Parazoarcus communis: one gene and its partner. The protein of the gene in region 1 interacts with the protein of each later gene in a pairwise test. Links are inferred from orthologs where the notes say so. Each region holds a gene or a part of one and is shown in the gene's direction. Other genes may lie near its edges.

Evidence for each region.
Region 2: the proteins of glp (region 1) and mobA interact in binary tests that used the Escherichia coli proteins (3 or more experiments, as listed by UniProt). The link is inferred for Parazoarcus communis from one-to-one orthologs.

Annotation. Positions count from the first base shown.
Region 1 is NZ_CP022188.1:2,733,682-2,740,914, reverse strand. What follows is about bases 2,384-5,227. They hold glp (gephyrin-like molybdotransferase Glp), read left to right. Parts: upstream 2,384-3,102; coding sequence 3,103-4,353; downstream 4,354-5,227. Other genes in these bases: phoU (phosphate signaling complex protein PhoU), read left to right, coding at 5,106-5,227; rpiA (ribose-5-phosphate isomerase RpiA), read left to right, coding at 4,383-5,045; CEW87_RS12485 (ferritin-like domain-containing protein), read right to left, coding at 2,384-2,969. Also shown: hemB (porphobilinogen synthase), read right to left, coding at 1-453; yihA (ribosome biogenesis GTP-binding protein YihA/YsxC), read right to left, coding at 648-1,310; CEW87_RS12490 (c-type cytochrome), read left to right, coding at 1,431-2,057; more of CEW87_RS12485, read right to left, coding at 2,163-2,383; more of phoU, read left to right, coding at 5,228-5,807; CEW87_RS12465 (oxidative damage protection protein), read right to left, coding at 5,905-6,177; CEW87_RS12460 (sensor domain-containing diguanylate cyclase), read right to left, coding at 6,297-7,233. UniProt on the Escherichia coli protein: Catalyzes the insertion of molybdate into adenylated molybdopterin with the concomitant release of AMP.
Region 2 is NZ_CP022188.1:1,018,148-1,025,531, forward strand. What follows is about bases 2,340-5,334. They hold mobA (molybdenum cofactor guanylyltransferase MobA), read left to right. Parts: upstream 2,340-3,531; coding sequence 3,532-4,137; downstream 4,138-5,334. Other genes in these bases: CEW87_RS04760 (Rossmann-like and DUF2520 domain-containing protein), read left to right, coding at 2,340-2,667; CEW87_RS04765 (formate dehydrogenase accessory sulfurtransferase FdhD), read left to right, coding at 2,705-3,535; CEW87_RS04775 (helix-turn-helix transcriptional regulator), read left to right, coding at 4,130-5,056; mobB (molybdopterin-guanine dinucleotide biosynthesis protein B), read right to left, coding at 5,022-5,334. Also shown: CEW87_RS04745 (4Fe-4S binding protein), read right to left, coding at 1-239; CEW87_RS04750 (DUF3306 domain-containing protein), read right to left, coding at 509-1,135; CEW87_RS04755 (DUF3305 domain-containing protein), read right to left, coding at 1,132-1,623; more of CEW87_RS04760, read left to right, coding at 1,756-2,339; more of mobB, read right to left, coding at 5,335-5,540; CEW87_RS04785 (sensor histidine kinase), read right to left, coding at 5,554-7,384. UniProt on the Escherichia coli protein: Transfers a GMP moiety from GTP to Mo-molybdopterin (Mo-MPT) cofactor (Moco or molybdenum cofactor) to form Mo-molybdopterin guanine dinucleotide (Mo-MGD) cofactor.

The DNA of each region.
Region 1 (7,233 bases):
GTCGTTGAGGACATAGCCCCGCGGATCCGCGGGATCGATCAGCCCGTCCTGGCCGTGACTGGTGTAGGGGTCGAGCGCGACGTCGGTGATCACGCCGAGATCCGGGAAGTTCGCCTTCAGCGCCTGCACTACCCGCGGCACCAGGCCGTCAGGGTTCCAGGCTTCTTCGGCGCCCTCGCTCTTCTTGTCGGCGCCAACCACCGGGAACAGTGCCAGCGCCGGCACGCCCAGGTTCTGTGCCTCTTCGGCCAGTCGCAGCAGACCGTCGAGCGACACCCGCGACACGCCGGGCATGGACGATACCGGCTCGACCGTGGCTTCGCCCTCGAGGACAAATACGGGATAAATGAGGTCGTTCGCCGTCAGCACATTCTCGCGCATCAGCCGGCGCGAGAAGTCGTCACGGCGCATACGCCGCATGCGGGTGGATGGAAAGTTCGGATTGGCTTGCATATCGAGTCCGTCAGAAGTCATGAAAAAGCGATCGACGCAATCGATCGGACTAAACACATACGGTAACGTTTTCGGCGGGGAACTTCACGCATTGGGGGCTATCTCACACCGCAGATGGTGATGAACCATCTCCCGCTTCACCTCCCTGAGCGGGGCCTCGACCCTATCGAGGCTTTTCACCCCCGGCCTCCCCCTTAGCCGGGGGTTTTTGTTTTTGTACCCGCGACATCGCCTGCAGGCTCGGCAGCATCCGGCGCCAGTTCGTTCATCCCCAGCCAGCCGGTAACGATGCGCTCGCACTCCTCGACGCCGGTTTTCTTCAGGCTGGAGAACAGCTGTGCGGTAACTTGCGGGCCATAGGCAGCGAGGTCCTTGCGCACCGCGAGCAGGGTCGCATTGGCCGGGCCACGCGAAAGCTTGTCGCTCTTGGTCAGCAGCACATGGATTGGCCTGCCTGACGGCGCGAACCAGCCGATCATCTGGCGGTCGAGCTCAGTCATCGGACGGCGCGAATCCATCATCAGCACCAGTCCGATCAGGTTCTCGCGCTCCTTCAGATACGTCTCGATCAACCCGCCCCATTCGCGGCGGATCTTCTCGGGTACTGCGGCATAGCCATAGCCCGGCAGGTCGACCAGACAGGCGCCGCAATTGAGACGGAAAAAGTTAAGCAGCTGCGTCCGCCCGGGCGTCTTGGAGACGTAAGCCAGACGAACATGACCCGCGAGCGTGTTGATCGCACTCGATTTTCCAGCGTTGGAGCGGCCGGCAAAAGCGATCTCCGATCCGTTGGGCGGGGGAAGCCCCGAGGGCTTGGCGATCGAAATTTCGAATTGTGCGTTGCGGAAGATGGGCATCGAAGAAGGGCTCAAAGGCCGTTGGGCTGGGTAAAAACCCTCTTCGCGTCGCGCAACGAGGGTTTCGTGATATAGAATACCGCGTTTTAGGGCATTCACTCACGGCTTTCCGAGGACATCATGATCAAGCGTTCCCTGCTGCTCTCGCTGCTGCTGGTCGCAGGCAGCCTCCAAGCTCAGGATCAGGCACCCGACCTGGCCAAGGCAAAACAGACCGCAGAAACGATCTGTGCAGGCTGTCACATGGCGGACGGCAACAGCCAGCTTCCGGCAAACCCGAAGCTCGCTGGCCAGCACTCCGAGTACCTGTTCAAGCAACTGCAAGGATTCAAGAGCTGGGACGGCAAGCCGCCTGCGCGTGAAAACGCAGTGATGGGCGCCATGGTCGCCGGTCTCGAAGTGGCCGACATGAAGGCACTGGCGGAGTACTTCTCTTCGCAGACACTCAAGCCCGAAGCCGCCAAGAACCTTGACACCCTCAATGCCGGTCAGCAGATCTGGCGCGCAGGCATCGCCTCCAAGGGCGTTCCCGCCTGTGCAGCCTGTCACGGCCCTGCCGGTGCCGGCATGCCTGCCCAGTACCCTGCGCTCGCGGGTCAGTTCGCCGACTACACCGAAGCCCAGCTGAAGGCCTTCCGTGAAGGCGTCCGTGTCAACGACCCCAACTCGATGATGCGCACGATCGCACTGAAGATGACGGACAAGGAAATGAAGGCCGTGGCCGACTACGCTGCCGGCCTGCGCTAAGCGCAGCTCGCATCAAGAGAAAGGGTGGCTTGGCCACCCTTTTTTGTATCTGCCCTTTCATCCCGCCCACCTGCCCGCACCCCGTGCCCGCAGGTATTTCCGCATTCAGTGCCGACCTCGCGCCAGGCGATCCAGTTCAGAGGCGCTGAAACCAGCCGCCAATCTCGCCTCCCGGTGCAAGGGCGGTTGCGGCCACGGAGCATCGAAGCGGGCGATCAGATCAAGATAGCAGGCCTCGGCATCCAGCCCCCTGTCCTCACAGCACTTGCGGAACCAGCAGTCGCCAATCGCCACATGCCCCACTTCGTCACGCAGGATGATGTCGAGCACCGCAACACTCTCCCGGTCACCGATACTGCGCAACTTGTCCGCAATCGGCGGGGTGGCATCGAGCCCGCGCGCTTCGAGCACCCGGGGCACCAGAGCCATGCGGGACAGCACATCGTCCGCGGTGCGACAGGCCATCTCCCACAGCCCGTTGTGCGCGGGAAAATCCCCGTAGCGATGTCCCAGGGCGGTCAGCCGTGCCTGCACCAGGCCGAAGTGATAGGCCTCCTCTGCCGCCACCTTCACCCAATCATCGTGGAAGCTGCGCGGCATGCTGCGAAAACGATGCACGCAATCGAGCGCGAGATTGATGGCATTGAATTCAATGTGCGCAATCGCGTGCAACATCGCCGCATGCCCTTCGCGCGTGCCCACCCGGCGGCTCGAGAGCAGGTGCGGCGGAACAAGCTGCGGACGTTGCGGGCGCCCGGGCACCAACACTGCGTGCGGGTCGTCCGCACCCGGCACAAGGTCAAGGGCGCCAGCGCACCAATCCGAACGCAATTGCATCGTGGCCACACACTTGGCGTCGGGATCGTCGAGCATCATGGCCGCCAGGGCGGCTTCGTGAAGATTCTGGGTCATGCTGCAAATTTTAACGGCAGACATGCGCGACAGGTTGGCAAGCCAACATTGCGTAATACGCCAGTTGTGTCTGCATTGTGGTAAAAATGGACGTCCGCGACATCATTCGTCACCGCACTTCCGGATCCAGCAGATGACTCAGCCACCCACCCCCGAAACGACGCCCCGCAACTTCCTGGGCGCCGACGAAGCAAGAGCAACCATCCTCGACGCGGTCAGCACAATCGTTGGCTGGGAGCGTGTTGCCGTGCGCGCAGCGCTTGGGCGTGTGCTCGCCCTCGATGTCATTGCCCCGTGCAACGTCCCCGCGCACGACAACTCCGCCATGGACGGCTATGCGGTGCGGGCGACCGACCTTGCAGCCGCCGGTGATACAGCCCTGACCGTGGTTGGCACGGCCTACGCCGGGCGTCCCTTTTCAGGCATCGTCGGCGCCGGCCAGGCGATCAGGATCATGACCGGCGCGGCCATTCCCGAAGGCGCCGACACCATCGTAGTGCAGGAAGTCACGCGCCGCGAAGACAACCAGGTATTCATTCCGGCAGGCCAGCGTCGCGGACAGAACCTGCGCCGTGCCGGCGAAGATCTCGCCCTGGGCAGTGCAGCCCTGAGCGCCGGGAGGCGCTGCGGACCGGCCGAGCTTGGTCTGATTGCATCGCTGGGCATCGCCGAGATCACCGTCTGCCGCCGATTGCGGGTCGCGTTCTTTTCCACCGGGGACGAGATCGCATCCATCGGCCGTCCGCTGGCACCGGGCGAAGTGTACGACAGCAATCGCTACACCCTGTTCGGCGCCCTCACCCGCCTCGGTTGCGATCTGATCGACATGGGCGTGATCGCGGACAATCCCGCCGCGCTCGAGGCCGCATTCAGCGAAGCCTCACAGGCCGCCGACGTCATCATCACCAGTGGCGGCGTATCGGTTGGCGAAGCGGACTTCATCCGTAACATGATGACGCGAATGGGCGAGGTTTCATTCTGGAAACTCGCCATCAAGCCCGGTCGTCCGATGGCCTTCGGGCGCATCGGCAATGCGATGCTGTTCGGCCTGCCGGGCAATCCGGTTGCAGTGCTTGTCACCTTCTATCAGTTCGTGCAGGACGCCCTGCTCAAGCTGATGGGGGTCAATCCGCTGCCGCCGGCCGGCCTGTTCGAAGCAATCTGCACCGACGCCATCCGCAAGCAACCCGGACGCTGCGAGTACATCCGCGGACGACTGTCGCGCTCGAATGCCCAGATCAGCGTCGCACAGGCAGGCGCTCAAGGCTCAGGCATCCTGCGCTCGATGTCCGAAGCAGACTGCTTCATCGTGCTGCCCGAAGACTGTGCGGGCGTAACGCCCGGTGACCGGGTGCGGGTCCAGCCCTTCGACGGCCTCGTCTGACACACACAAACCCAACATACGGATTTTTCATGAATCAGGACGCACTCAAGAAAGCCGCTGCCCTCGCAGCGCTCAAGGAAGTCGAGGATGGCAGCATCGTCGGCGTCGGCACCGGCTCTACGGTCAACCACTTCATCGACGGACTCGCCGGCATGCGCGACCGCATCCGTGGCGCCATCTCCAGTTCGGAAGCAAGCTCGAAGCGCCTCGCCGCCCACGGCATCAAGCTTTTCAGCCTCGATGAAATCGAAGAGATCCCGGTCTATGTCGATGGCGCAGATGAAATCGACGGCCAGTTCTGCATGATCAAGGGTGGCGGTGGCGCACTGACGCGCGAAAAGATCGTCGCCGCTGTGGCCCGTCGCTTCGTGTGCATTTGCGACGCGAGCAAGAAGGTCGCGACGCTCGGCAAGTTCCCGCTGCCGGTCGAGGTGATCCCGATGGCTGCAGCCCAGGTATCGCGCGAACTCGTCCGCCTTGGCGGCTCACCGCGTCTGCGCGAAGGCTTCGTCACCGACAACGGCAACCTGATCCTCGACGTGCACGGACTGTCGATCGCGGATCCGGTGGCCATGGAAACCACCCTTAATCAGATCGTCGGCGTCGTCACCAATGGACTGTTCGCCCGCCGTGGCGCCGACGTGCTTTTGCTTGCAGGTGCCGACGGCGTAGAGCGTCAGCTTCGTGACTGAAACAAAACTTTCATTTTGACCTGCTAGCCTGTCGCCTTCCTGGATTAAGCCATGCCTAAAATGACCGAACACACCCACAAGCAGTTCGACACCGAACTGGAAAAGATCCGTACCGGCGTACTGCAGATGGGCGGCCTGGTCGAAACCCAGGTCGCGAATGCGCTCGAGGGCCTGAAAACCGGAAATACCGCGCTGCTCGAACGCGTCATCGAGGGCGACCACCGGATCAACCTGCTCGAAGTCGAGATCGACGAGGAGTGCAACCAGATCATCGCCAAGCGCCAGCCGGCAGCGGTTGACCTGCGTCTGGTGATGACCGTGATCAAGGCCATCGCCGATCTCGAACGCATCGGCGACGAGGCCAAGAAGATCGCCAAGGCTGGAAAGCGCCTGCACTCCGGCGATCATACGTTCTCGATGCGCATCGACCTGAGTCACGCCACCGGTCTGGTGCTCGACATGCTGCGCAGCGCGCTCGACAGCTTTGCCCGTGCCGATATTACGAACTGGACGGCGATCACCAAGCAGGATGAGGACGTGGATGCCAACTTCAAGGGCACCATGCGTCAGCTGATCACCTTCATGATGGAGGATCCACGCACGATCTCCAGCAGTCTCGAAGTGCTCTTCATCGCCAAGGCCATCGAGCGCATCGGCGATCATGCCAAGAACGTCGCCGAATACGTCGTGTTCCTCGTTCAGGGGCGTGATGTACGCTATGCCAAGTCCGTGGCAGCCGAAGCAGGCAACTCGAAGACCTGATTCCGGCCTTCAGCTCGCAAAAAAAGGGATGGTCACTGACCATCCCTTTTTCATTTCGGCACCAGCCGGCCACGACGCCGGCCGGAAGAATCCTGGCTCAGGCTGCCGGCGGTACGTATCCACCGATCTGGTCTGCACCACCTTCAAAGAAGTGCTTCTCCATCTGCTCGGCGAGATACTTGCGCGCGCGCGCGTCCATCAGATTGAGGCGGTTCTCGTTGATCAGCATGGTCTGGTACTTGACCCACTGCTGCCAGGCTTCCTTGGAAACGCTGGCGTAAATACGCTTGCCCAGTTCGCCCGGAACCGGCGGCAGGTCAAGACCTTCAGCCTCCCGACCCAGCTTCACGCAATTGACCATACGGGCCATTATTCATTCCTCTTTGCAATTGGGGTTAGTCGAACACTCAGGTGTCCATTCTATCAGCCTGCCGGACACGGGCAATTGCACTGAGCACAGCGCATGAGTGAAGCCGGCAAGGTCCGTGCTCACTGCCCGGCCAGACGCCAGCAATTGCGCCCGGCGTCCTTGGAGCGGTACATGGCCCGGTCGGCCGCAGCCATCAGGGTCTCGACATCCTTTCCGTGTTCCGGATAACAGGCTGCTCCAATGCTGGCGGTAACACCTGCCTCGTGCCCGGCGAAATTGAAACGCAAGGACGCAACGCCTTCGAGCAGCCGGCTTGCAAGCTCCGACAGCGCCTCCGTGTCAGCGTCGGGCACCAGCACGGCAAACTCGTCGCCGCCAAGACGGAAGAACATCTCGTTACGCCTCACGATACGGCGCAGCCCATCGGCCAGCCCGACGAGCACCTCGTCGCCTGCAGGATGTCCGTACTGATCGTTGATCGGCTTGAATCCGTCGAGATCGAAGGACAGCAAGCCGACACCGGTCCCCCGGCGCTCCGCATCTGCCAGCAGGCGATCGAGTTCTTCATGGAAGCGTCGCCGGTTGAACAGATTGGTCAGCGGGTCACGCTCCGCGAGCGCCACCAGCTGTTCCGCCACCTGGCGCCGCTCGGTGACGTCCTCGTAAATCCACACGCGCCCGATACCACGACCATCGAGCCCGCCTTCAACGACCGCAGAGATGTCGGTGACGACGCGGCCATCCTTGAACTTGAACTCATGCGACTCGCTCACTTGTGGCGAGCGAACGACGGTCGCGATATGCGCGAAATACGCGGACGGATCCACCAGCAAGGGCGCAATCGTGCTTTGCAGCACCACATCCCTCACCCCAATCAGATTCTCGTCCGGCGGGTAGCCCCACAGCTTGAGCATCGCGCTGTTGAAATAGAGCACCCGGTGGTCCCGATCAATGAACAGGATTCCGAGCCGGATTACGTTGAGCAGGGCTGAAAGACGATGCCGCTCATCGTTGCTGCGCGTGAGATAGTGTTCGCGCAAGGCCTGTGCCCGTCGC
Region 2 (7,384 bases), 1.7 Mb from region 1 along the record:
GGGCGGGCAGAATCGATCGAGTCGGCGAGTTCGGAGAACAGGGCCGACTCCTGCGTACAGGAAACCGCCACGTCGCACCCGGCGGCAAGGTCGGCCTCCAGCACCGGCAGTTCGCGGCGGCAGAGTTCGTGATGAACCGAGACACCGGCGCCGGACGAAAGTCCGCTCAGCCGCTCGGCGTCGAGGTCGAAGCTGCGATTGCAATCGCAAAGACGGATCTGTTTGCTGCTATTGCGCATTGGCCCACATCCTTTGAGGTGTGGACTTAAAGCAGTCTCCGGGCCTATGCAAACCACCTCATAAGCGCAAAAAGAAACCAGAACACCTGAGCAGAACGGAAATCAACGCACTGCAAGGACAAAATGTCCCATCCAGGCCAATATGTCGCATCAACTCAATTTATTGCGACGCAATATTGGAATGCGCAGTTCATGCCGCATGATTCAGCCATTTCCCCGCATCATCGACAGCAAACGCAGGGCAGCACCGGGAAACCGGCGATGGCCCCTCAGCGACCGGAAGAAGCAGATTGCTCCATGGGCGCGGCTTCGACACCCCCGGCAGGAGATGCTTCGCCCCCCGCTATCGCTGGGCAAGGCTGGGACGGCGCGCTCGGCGCAGGCTCGGCCGCGCCCGCTTCCGGCAGCAAGGCGTCGCCCGCTGACGCCTCGTCCGGGGTCTGCGCCACCTGCTGCGACGTCGACTCGGCAGCGGCGTCCTCCTTCTCATCGCGGTCGGCCAGCCACTCGGCCGCCGAGCGCAGCTTGGCCAGCAGTTCCGGCGGAATCGGCGTCGACACGGAGTAGTCGTCGATGTAGATGTCCAGCCCGTCCATCACATTGAAGTGCGGGTCATTGAACAGCTTCTTCAGCGCCTGCCGACGCAGCCCCTCGCTCACCTCATCCTTGAGGAAGGCGGTGAAATCGGAGTCGAGTGCAAGCGAGGCGATATCCGGCAACGCAGCCGGCTCCGCCACCTGATCGACGCCTGCCGGCGACCCACCCTCGACAGCCGCAGCGGCCGCGGGCGGAACAGTTGCCGCGGGGGCCTGCTGTTCCGCCTCGGCCCTGGTCTCCGCCACCGGCGCCAGCTTCAGGCGTGACCAGCGCGACAGGAACCGTCCCGGTGTGCTCATGCCCGCCCCCTGTCCTGCGCCAGCGGATCATTGCGCCGCACCTTCCTGCGCGGCGCCGGCTTGTAATGCGTGTTGACGAAGTCGCCCACCCAGTCAGCCACCTCGCGCGACATCGGAATGCCATCCACCTGCTCGCCGGAATCCAGCCAGCGCGCCGCCTCTCCATAACTTACGGAAGTGACCTCGGGCGCTGCAATCTCGCCCTCCTTGCGCCACATCACGAAGACCTTGGGAATCGGCGAACTCATGTTGAGAAAGTAGTTGTCGACCTCGTCGCGAAAAAGCTCCAGCCGGAAGCCGTCAAACAGCCACTGATCGCGATCGTCTTCGTTCAGGATCTGGCGCGGCGCCGGCCTCGGCGCGCCCGGCTCGGACTGCGCCTCGGCATCGAACGCCGGCACCACCCCCACAGCCTCCCAGGCCTCATCGACCCAGCGATTCTGCAAGCGTCGACGCTCCATGATCACGGCTACGGGAAAGTGGTGCATGCGGGCATTCCTTGGATGGGTACGAATCTCGTTTACAGAATACGTCAGCCAGCGGCCGCGCGCATCGCGGCGCAGACTCCGCACCGCCGCCACTGCCCTGCATTGTGGACCGCCCTCACATACAATCGATCCATGCTCATTCCAACGCTCAACCTGATTGGTCCCGGCCGCCTCGGGCGCACCCTCGCCCGTCTGTGGCAGGACAAGGGCCTGGTGCGGATTGGCGCCGTCGCCGGCCGCGATGCCGGACGCTGCAGTAGCGCATGCCAATTCATCGGCGGAGGCACGCCCATCGTCGAGGGCCCGCTGCCAGCCGCCGAACTGTGGCTGATCGCGACACCGGACGACGCCATCGCCGGCATCGCTACTCGTCTCGCAGCAGACGCTGCACTGCGCCCGGGCGACATCGCATTTCACTGCAGTGGCGCGCTCGCCTCAGCCGTACTCGCCCCTCTGCAGACAAGCGGCGCCCACACTGCGAGCATCCACCCACTCAAGTCCTTCGCCAGCCCGGATACCGCAATCACAAGCTTCGACGGCACATTCTGCGCCTGCGAGGGCGAGCCCGAAGCCTTGCAGCGCCTCGCCCCCCTGTTCGACGCCATCGGCGCACGCCGTTTTGCAGTGGCGTCCGAACACAAGCTGCGCTACCACGCCGCCGCAGTACTGGCCTGCAACCACCTCGTCGCGCTGATGGAGGCCGCACTGCGCTGCATGGAAGGCGCCGGCGTGAACCGCGACACCGCATGGTCCGCACTGCAACCACTGGTCGCCGGCACGCTGACCAACGTCGACCGCAACGGCACCCGTGCCGCACTGACCGGGCCGGTGGCACGCGGCGACAAACAGACCATCCGCGACGAGATCGACGCGACCACAGACCTGGACCCCGACCTTGGCGAAGCCTACCGGGTGCTGTCGCTGGTGGCGCTCGGTCTCGCCCCACCCGAAAACGGCCTCACCCGCGCCGACATCTCAGGCAGTTCAAAGGGGTCAGAGTCGTTTGAACGCCGATCAAACGACTCTGACCCCTTTGAACGATGAGGCTACAATCCCCGCTCCACCCCATGGCAAGGCCCGCATGAATCTCCCGACCGCCCGACGCCCTGTGCTCAGCAGCGCCAGCCGACCGCTCACCGTCACTATTCCCGCCGTCAACGAGCACGGCGAACAGGTGCCCACCGCGATTGCCGGCGAGCACCCGCTCACGCTCTACGTCGACAAGCGCGAGATCGTCACCCTGATGACCCTGGGCGCCGCCCCCGAAGCGCTGGCCATCGGTTGGCTGCGCAACCAGCGCCTGGTCAAGAGCCTGGACGAGATCGCCTCGGTACAAGTGGACTGGGACGTCGAAGCCGTCTCCATCACCACCCGCAACGGACTGCAGGACGCTGACGAACGCCTCGGCACCCGCACGGTCACCACCGGCTGCGGCCAGGGCACGGTCTTCGGCGGGCTGATGGACGAGATCGACAGCATCCGGCTGCCTGCCCAGCGCAGCCTGTCGCAGGCCACGCTCTATGCACTGATGGACGCCGTGCGGCATCACGAGTCCATCTACAAACAGGCCGGCGCCGTACACGGCTGTGCCCTCGCACACGCCACGCCCGAAGGCAGCGAAGTGCTGATGTTTGTCGAAGACGTCGGCCGCCACAACGCGGTGGACGCGATCGCCGGCCACATGTGGCTGGACGGGCTCGACGGCAGCGACAAGATCTTCTACACCACCGGCCGCCTCACCTCAGAGATGGTGATCAAGACGGCACAGATGGGCATCCCCTTCCTGGTTTCACGCTCCGGTCTCACGAAGATGGGCTGGGACATCGCGCAGAAACTCGGCCTGACCATGATCGGTCGCGCCCAGGGCAAACACTATCTGCTGTTCAGCGGCGAGGAGTACTTCAAGCGATGAGCGCCGAGAAAATCACCGGCGTCGTTCTTGCCGGCGGCATGGGCCGTCGCATGGGTGGCGTGGACAAGGGCCTGGTCGAACTCGACGGCAAACCGATGGCTGCCCATGTGCTGGCACGGCTCGCCCCTCAGGTCGATGAGCTGATGATCAACGCCAACCAGAACACCGAGGCTTACGCGGCCTTCGGCCACCCCGTGTTCGGCGACGACATCCCCGACTTTGCCGGCCCGCTCGCCGGTCTGCATGCGGCGCTGGTGCGCGCCAGCCATCCGCTGGTGGTCACCGCCCCCTGCGACTCGCCCTTTCTGCCCGCCGATCTCGTTGCCCGGCTCGCGACCGCGCTGCACGCCAAGGCAGCCGACCTCGCTGTCGCCAAGACCTTCGACCAGGCGCATCCGGTGTTCGCCCTGTGCCGGCGCACGCTGGCCGATCACCTGCACGCCTTCCTTGCCGGGGGCGGGCGCAAGATCGACCGCTGGTACGGCAGTCTCAACATCGTCGAAGTCCCCTTCGACGACGAGGAAGCAGCGTTTCGCAACATCAATACCCGCGATGAACTCAGCGCAGCCGCAAGCGGCACCCTGTCCGGTGGCCGTGACTGATCGCGACCTGCCCCGCCCGGCCGGCGATGCTGCAGCAGACAGCCCCAACCTGACCGCGCGTCAGGCCGCGGCCTACCTGCACCTGAACGAGAAGAAGCTCTACGAGCTCGCCAATGCACGCGAGATTCCCGCGGTGCGCGTCGGCGGGAAATGGCTTTTCCCGCGCCCCTTGCTGGAGGAGTGGCTGCGCGAACAGGCGCACGGCGGTGTGCTCACCGATCGCCTGCTGATCACCGGCAGCGACGACCCGCTGCTCGCGGCCGTCGTCACCTCGCTGGTCCCGCAACTCGGCGGCGAAGCCTATGTGGCCTACAGCCCCACCGGCACCCTGCCGGGACTGGAGCTGCTGGCCCGGCGCCGTGCCAACATCTGCGCCCTGCACTGGGGCGGCGTCGATACCAGCGCAGCCCAGCACAGCATGCTGCTGCGCCGCTTCAGTCAGCACCCGCAATGGACTCTGGTGCGTCTGGCGCACCGCGAGCAGGGCGTGATGCTGCGCCGCGAGCTCAGCATCGACGGCATTGAGACGCTCGCCGCCTTCGACTACCGCTGGGCGATGCGCCAGCCCGGCGCCGGCTCACGTCACTTTCTTGAATCGGCACTGGCCAGCCGCGGCTTTCGACCCGATGACTGCAGCGTGGTCGCCGAAGCCCGCACCGAACGCGAGGCCGCCGGCCTGCTGGCACGCGAAGAGGCCGACTGCGCCCCCGGCACCCGCGCCGCCGCGGCCGAGTTCGGTCTCGGCTTCATCAGCCTCGGCTGGGAAGCCTTCGACCTCGCATTGCCACGCGAAATCGTGTTTCGCAAACTGTTCCAGCAACTGCTGCAGTGCTACGGCAGCGCCGACATGCAGCGCCTGGCCACGCGCCTGGGCGGCTACGACCTCAGCCCGCTGGGGCAGGTGCTGGGCAGCGATTAAAAGCGAAGTCTACGACGAAGTCGGCCACCGCCTGCGGATCGTTGATGTCGAGACAAGGCAAGGTCGTGCTCACCGCCACGTCAGTTGCCACCGCAACGATGTTGGGGTCGTCCGGAAACAGCAGCGGCTCGGGGACCGCGTCACGATGCACCTCGATCTTCGGGATCGCCGCGCGCTTGAAGCCCTCGACCAGCACCAGATCACAGTGCGACAGCTTTCCGAGCAGATCGTCCAGCGACATCTCGTCCTCGCCGCGTAGCTCGTGCATCAGCGACCAGCGCAGACCGGAGCTGATCAGCACCTCGCGGCAACCAGCGTGGCGGTGACGCCAGGAATCCTTGCCCTGGTGGTCGATATCGAAGGTGTGGTGGGCGTGCTTGACCAATGACACCGCGAGACCGCGCTGCGACAGGATGCCGATCACCTGCTCGACCAGCGTCGTCTTGCCACTGCCGGACCAGCCGGCGAATCCGATCACTTTCATCGTCTCTTTCCTGTCAGCCACCGCTGTTGCGGGCCGCTTCTGCGTGTTCGTTGCGATACATCGGCTCGGCGCGAATCCACAGGGTGAAGGCCGCCCCCTTGCCATAGATGCTATCCACCGTGATGCGGCCACCGTAGCGTTCGATCAATGAATAGCTGATCGACAGCCCAAGCCCGGTGCCCTGCGTCTTCTTGGTGGTGAAAAAGGGGTCGAATATACGCGCGAGATCGTCCTCGCGGATACCCTGACCGGTGTCGCTCACCGTGATGCACACCCCGCAGGGCATGTCATGTTCATCCCACGGCGTCGAACTCAGGGTCAGCGTGCCGCCATCGGGCATCGCCTGCACCGCGTTGACGATCAGATTGATCAGGACCTGCTGCAGTTCCTGAGTGTTGATCTCCACCCGCCGCGTGGTCTGCAGGTGCTGCACCACTTTCACCCCGCGGCTGGTCAGATGCTGCCGGGTGAGCACCAGGCAATCGGCAATCACCGTGGCCGGGTCGACCGTTTCGACATAGCCCGCGAACTCCCCGGGGCGGGCAAACTGCAGCAGCTTGGTCACGATCAACCGGATGCGGTTGACCTGCTCGTCGATCAGGCGGATCTCGCTCATCACCGGCGCAGCCTGCGGCCCGAGCTCTTCGCGCAAGAGATCGAGGTTGCCCTGGATGACCGCCGTCGGATTGCTGATCTCGTGCGCCACGCCTGCGGTCAGCTCGCCAATCGCGGCGAGCTTCTCGCTCATCAGCAACTGGCGCTGGGCAGCGCGCAACTCGGTGTTGGCCGTTTCAAGGTCGCGGGTGCGCGCCTCCACCTTGCGGTCGAGCGAAGCGGCAAGCTGCTCAAGCTGGTCACGCTTGAGCGCGAGCACATCGAGCAGGCGATCGAACTCGCGTGCCAGCAGACCGAGCTCGTCGCGACTGTCGACCGGGCCGACCCGCGCCGAATTGTCACCCCGGCCGATACTGCGAATTGCGCCGTGCATGCGCTCGATCGGCCGAAAAATGCTGCGAGCCCAATGCAGCGACCACACCGCACCGATGATGCTGATGGCGAGGAAGAGACAGAAGATCACCAGCAGGGCAACCGTCTTCGCCGCACTGAAAGGCGCCTCGAGAAAGCCGACGTAAAGCATGCCGACTCGCGTCCCCTGGCTATCGACGATCGGCTCATAGCCCGACACATACCAGTCGTTGACGACGAAAGCCCGCTCCAGCCAGGGCTTCCCATCGGTGAGGACGTGCTTGCTCACCTCGGCCGAGGCCCGGGTGCCAAGCGCGCGTTCACCCTCGAAAAGACGCACGTTGGTGGCAATGCGGGCATCGCCAAGGAAGAGCGTTGCCGTGCCCTTGCTGCCAAGCGGCAGGGAATCCTCGCGATAGACGATGGCATTGATGGTGTCGACGATGCCGAGGTTGCCGTTGAGCAGCACCCCGCCCTCGATCACGCCGGCCAGGTTGCCACGGGCGTCGAACACCGGCGCCGCAGCGTGAATCACCATGCCGCGTTCTTCCCGGGTCCGCGAATCGGGCGCCGCCCGCGGCGTATCGACCAGCGCGAGGCGCGCACGGTCACGCAGCTCCGGAGAAATCGCGGCCAGTGCGTCGGCGCTGAAGACCTCGACCACGCTGCGCTCGCCCGCACCCTCGCGGATCGCGCGCGACACGATGGCCCACTCGCCACGCTCCGCGCCTGCGGGCAGATGCCCGGTGGAATGCAGAACCCGGCCATTGACGTCGAGCACATTGATGAAATCGAGCCCGAGTTCGCCCTGAGCGGCCTTCAGCAAGCCCTCTGAGCCGCCTTCGGCAAGCGCCTGCGCCAGCTGCCGCGAAGTCGCA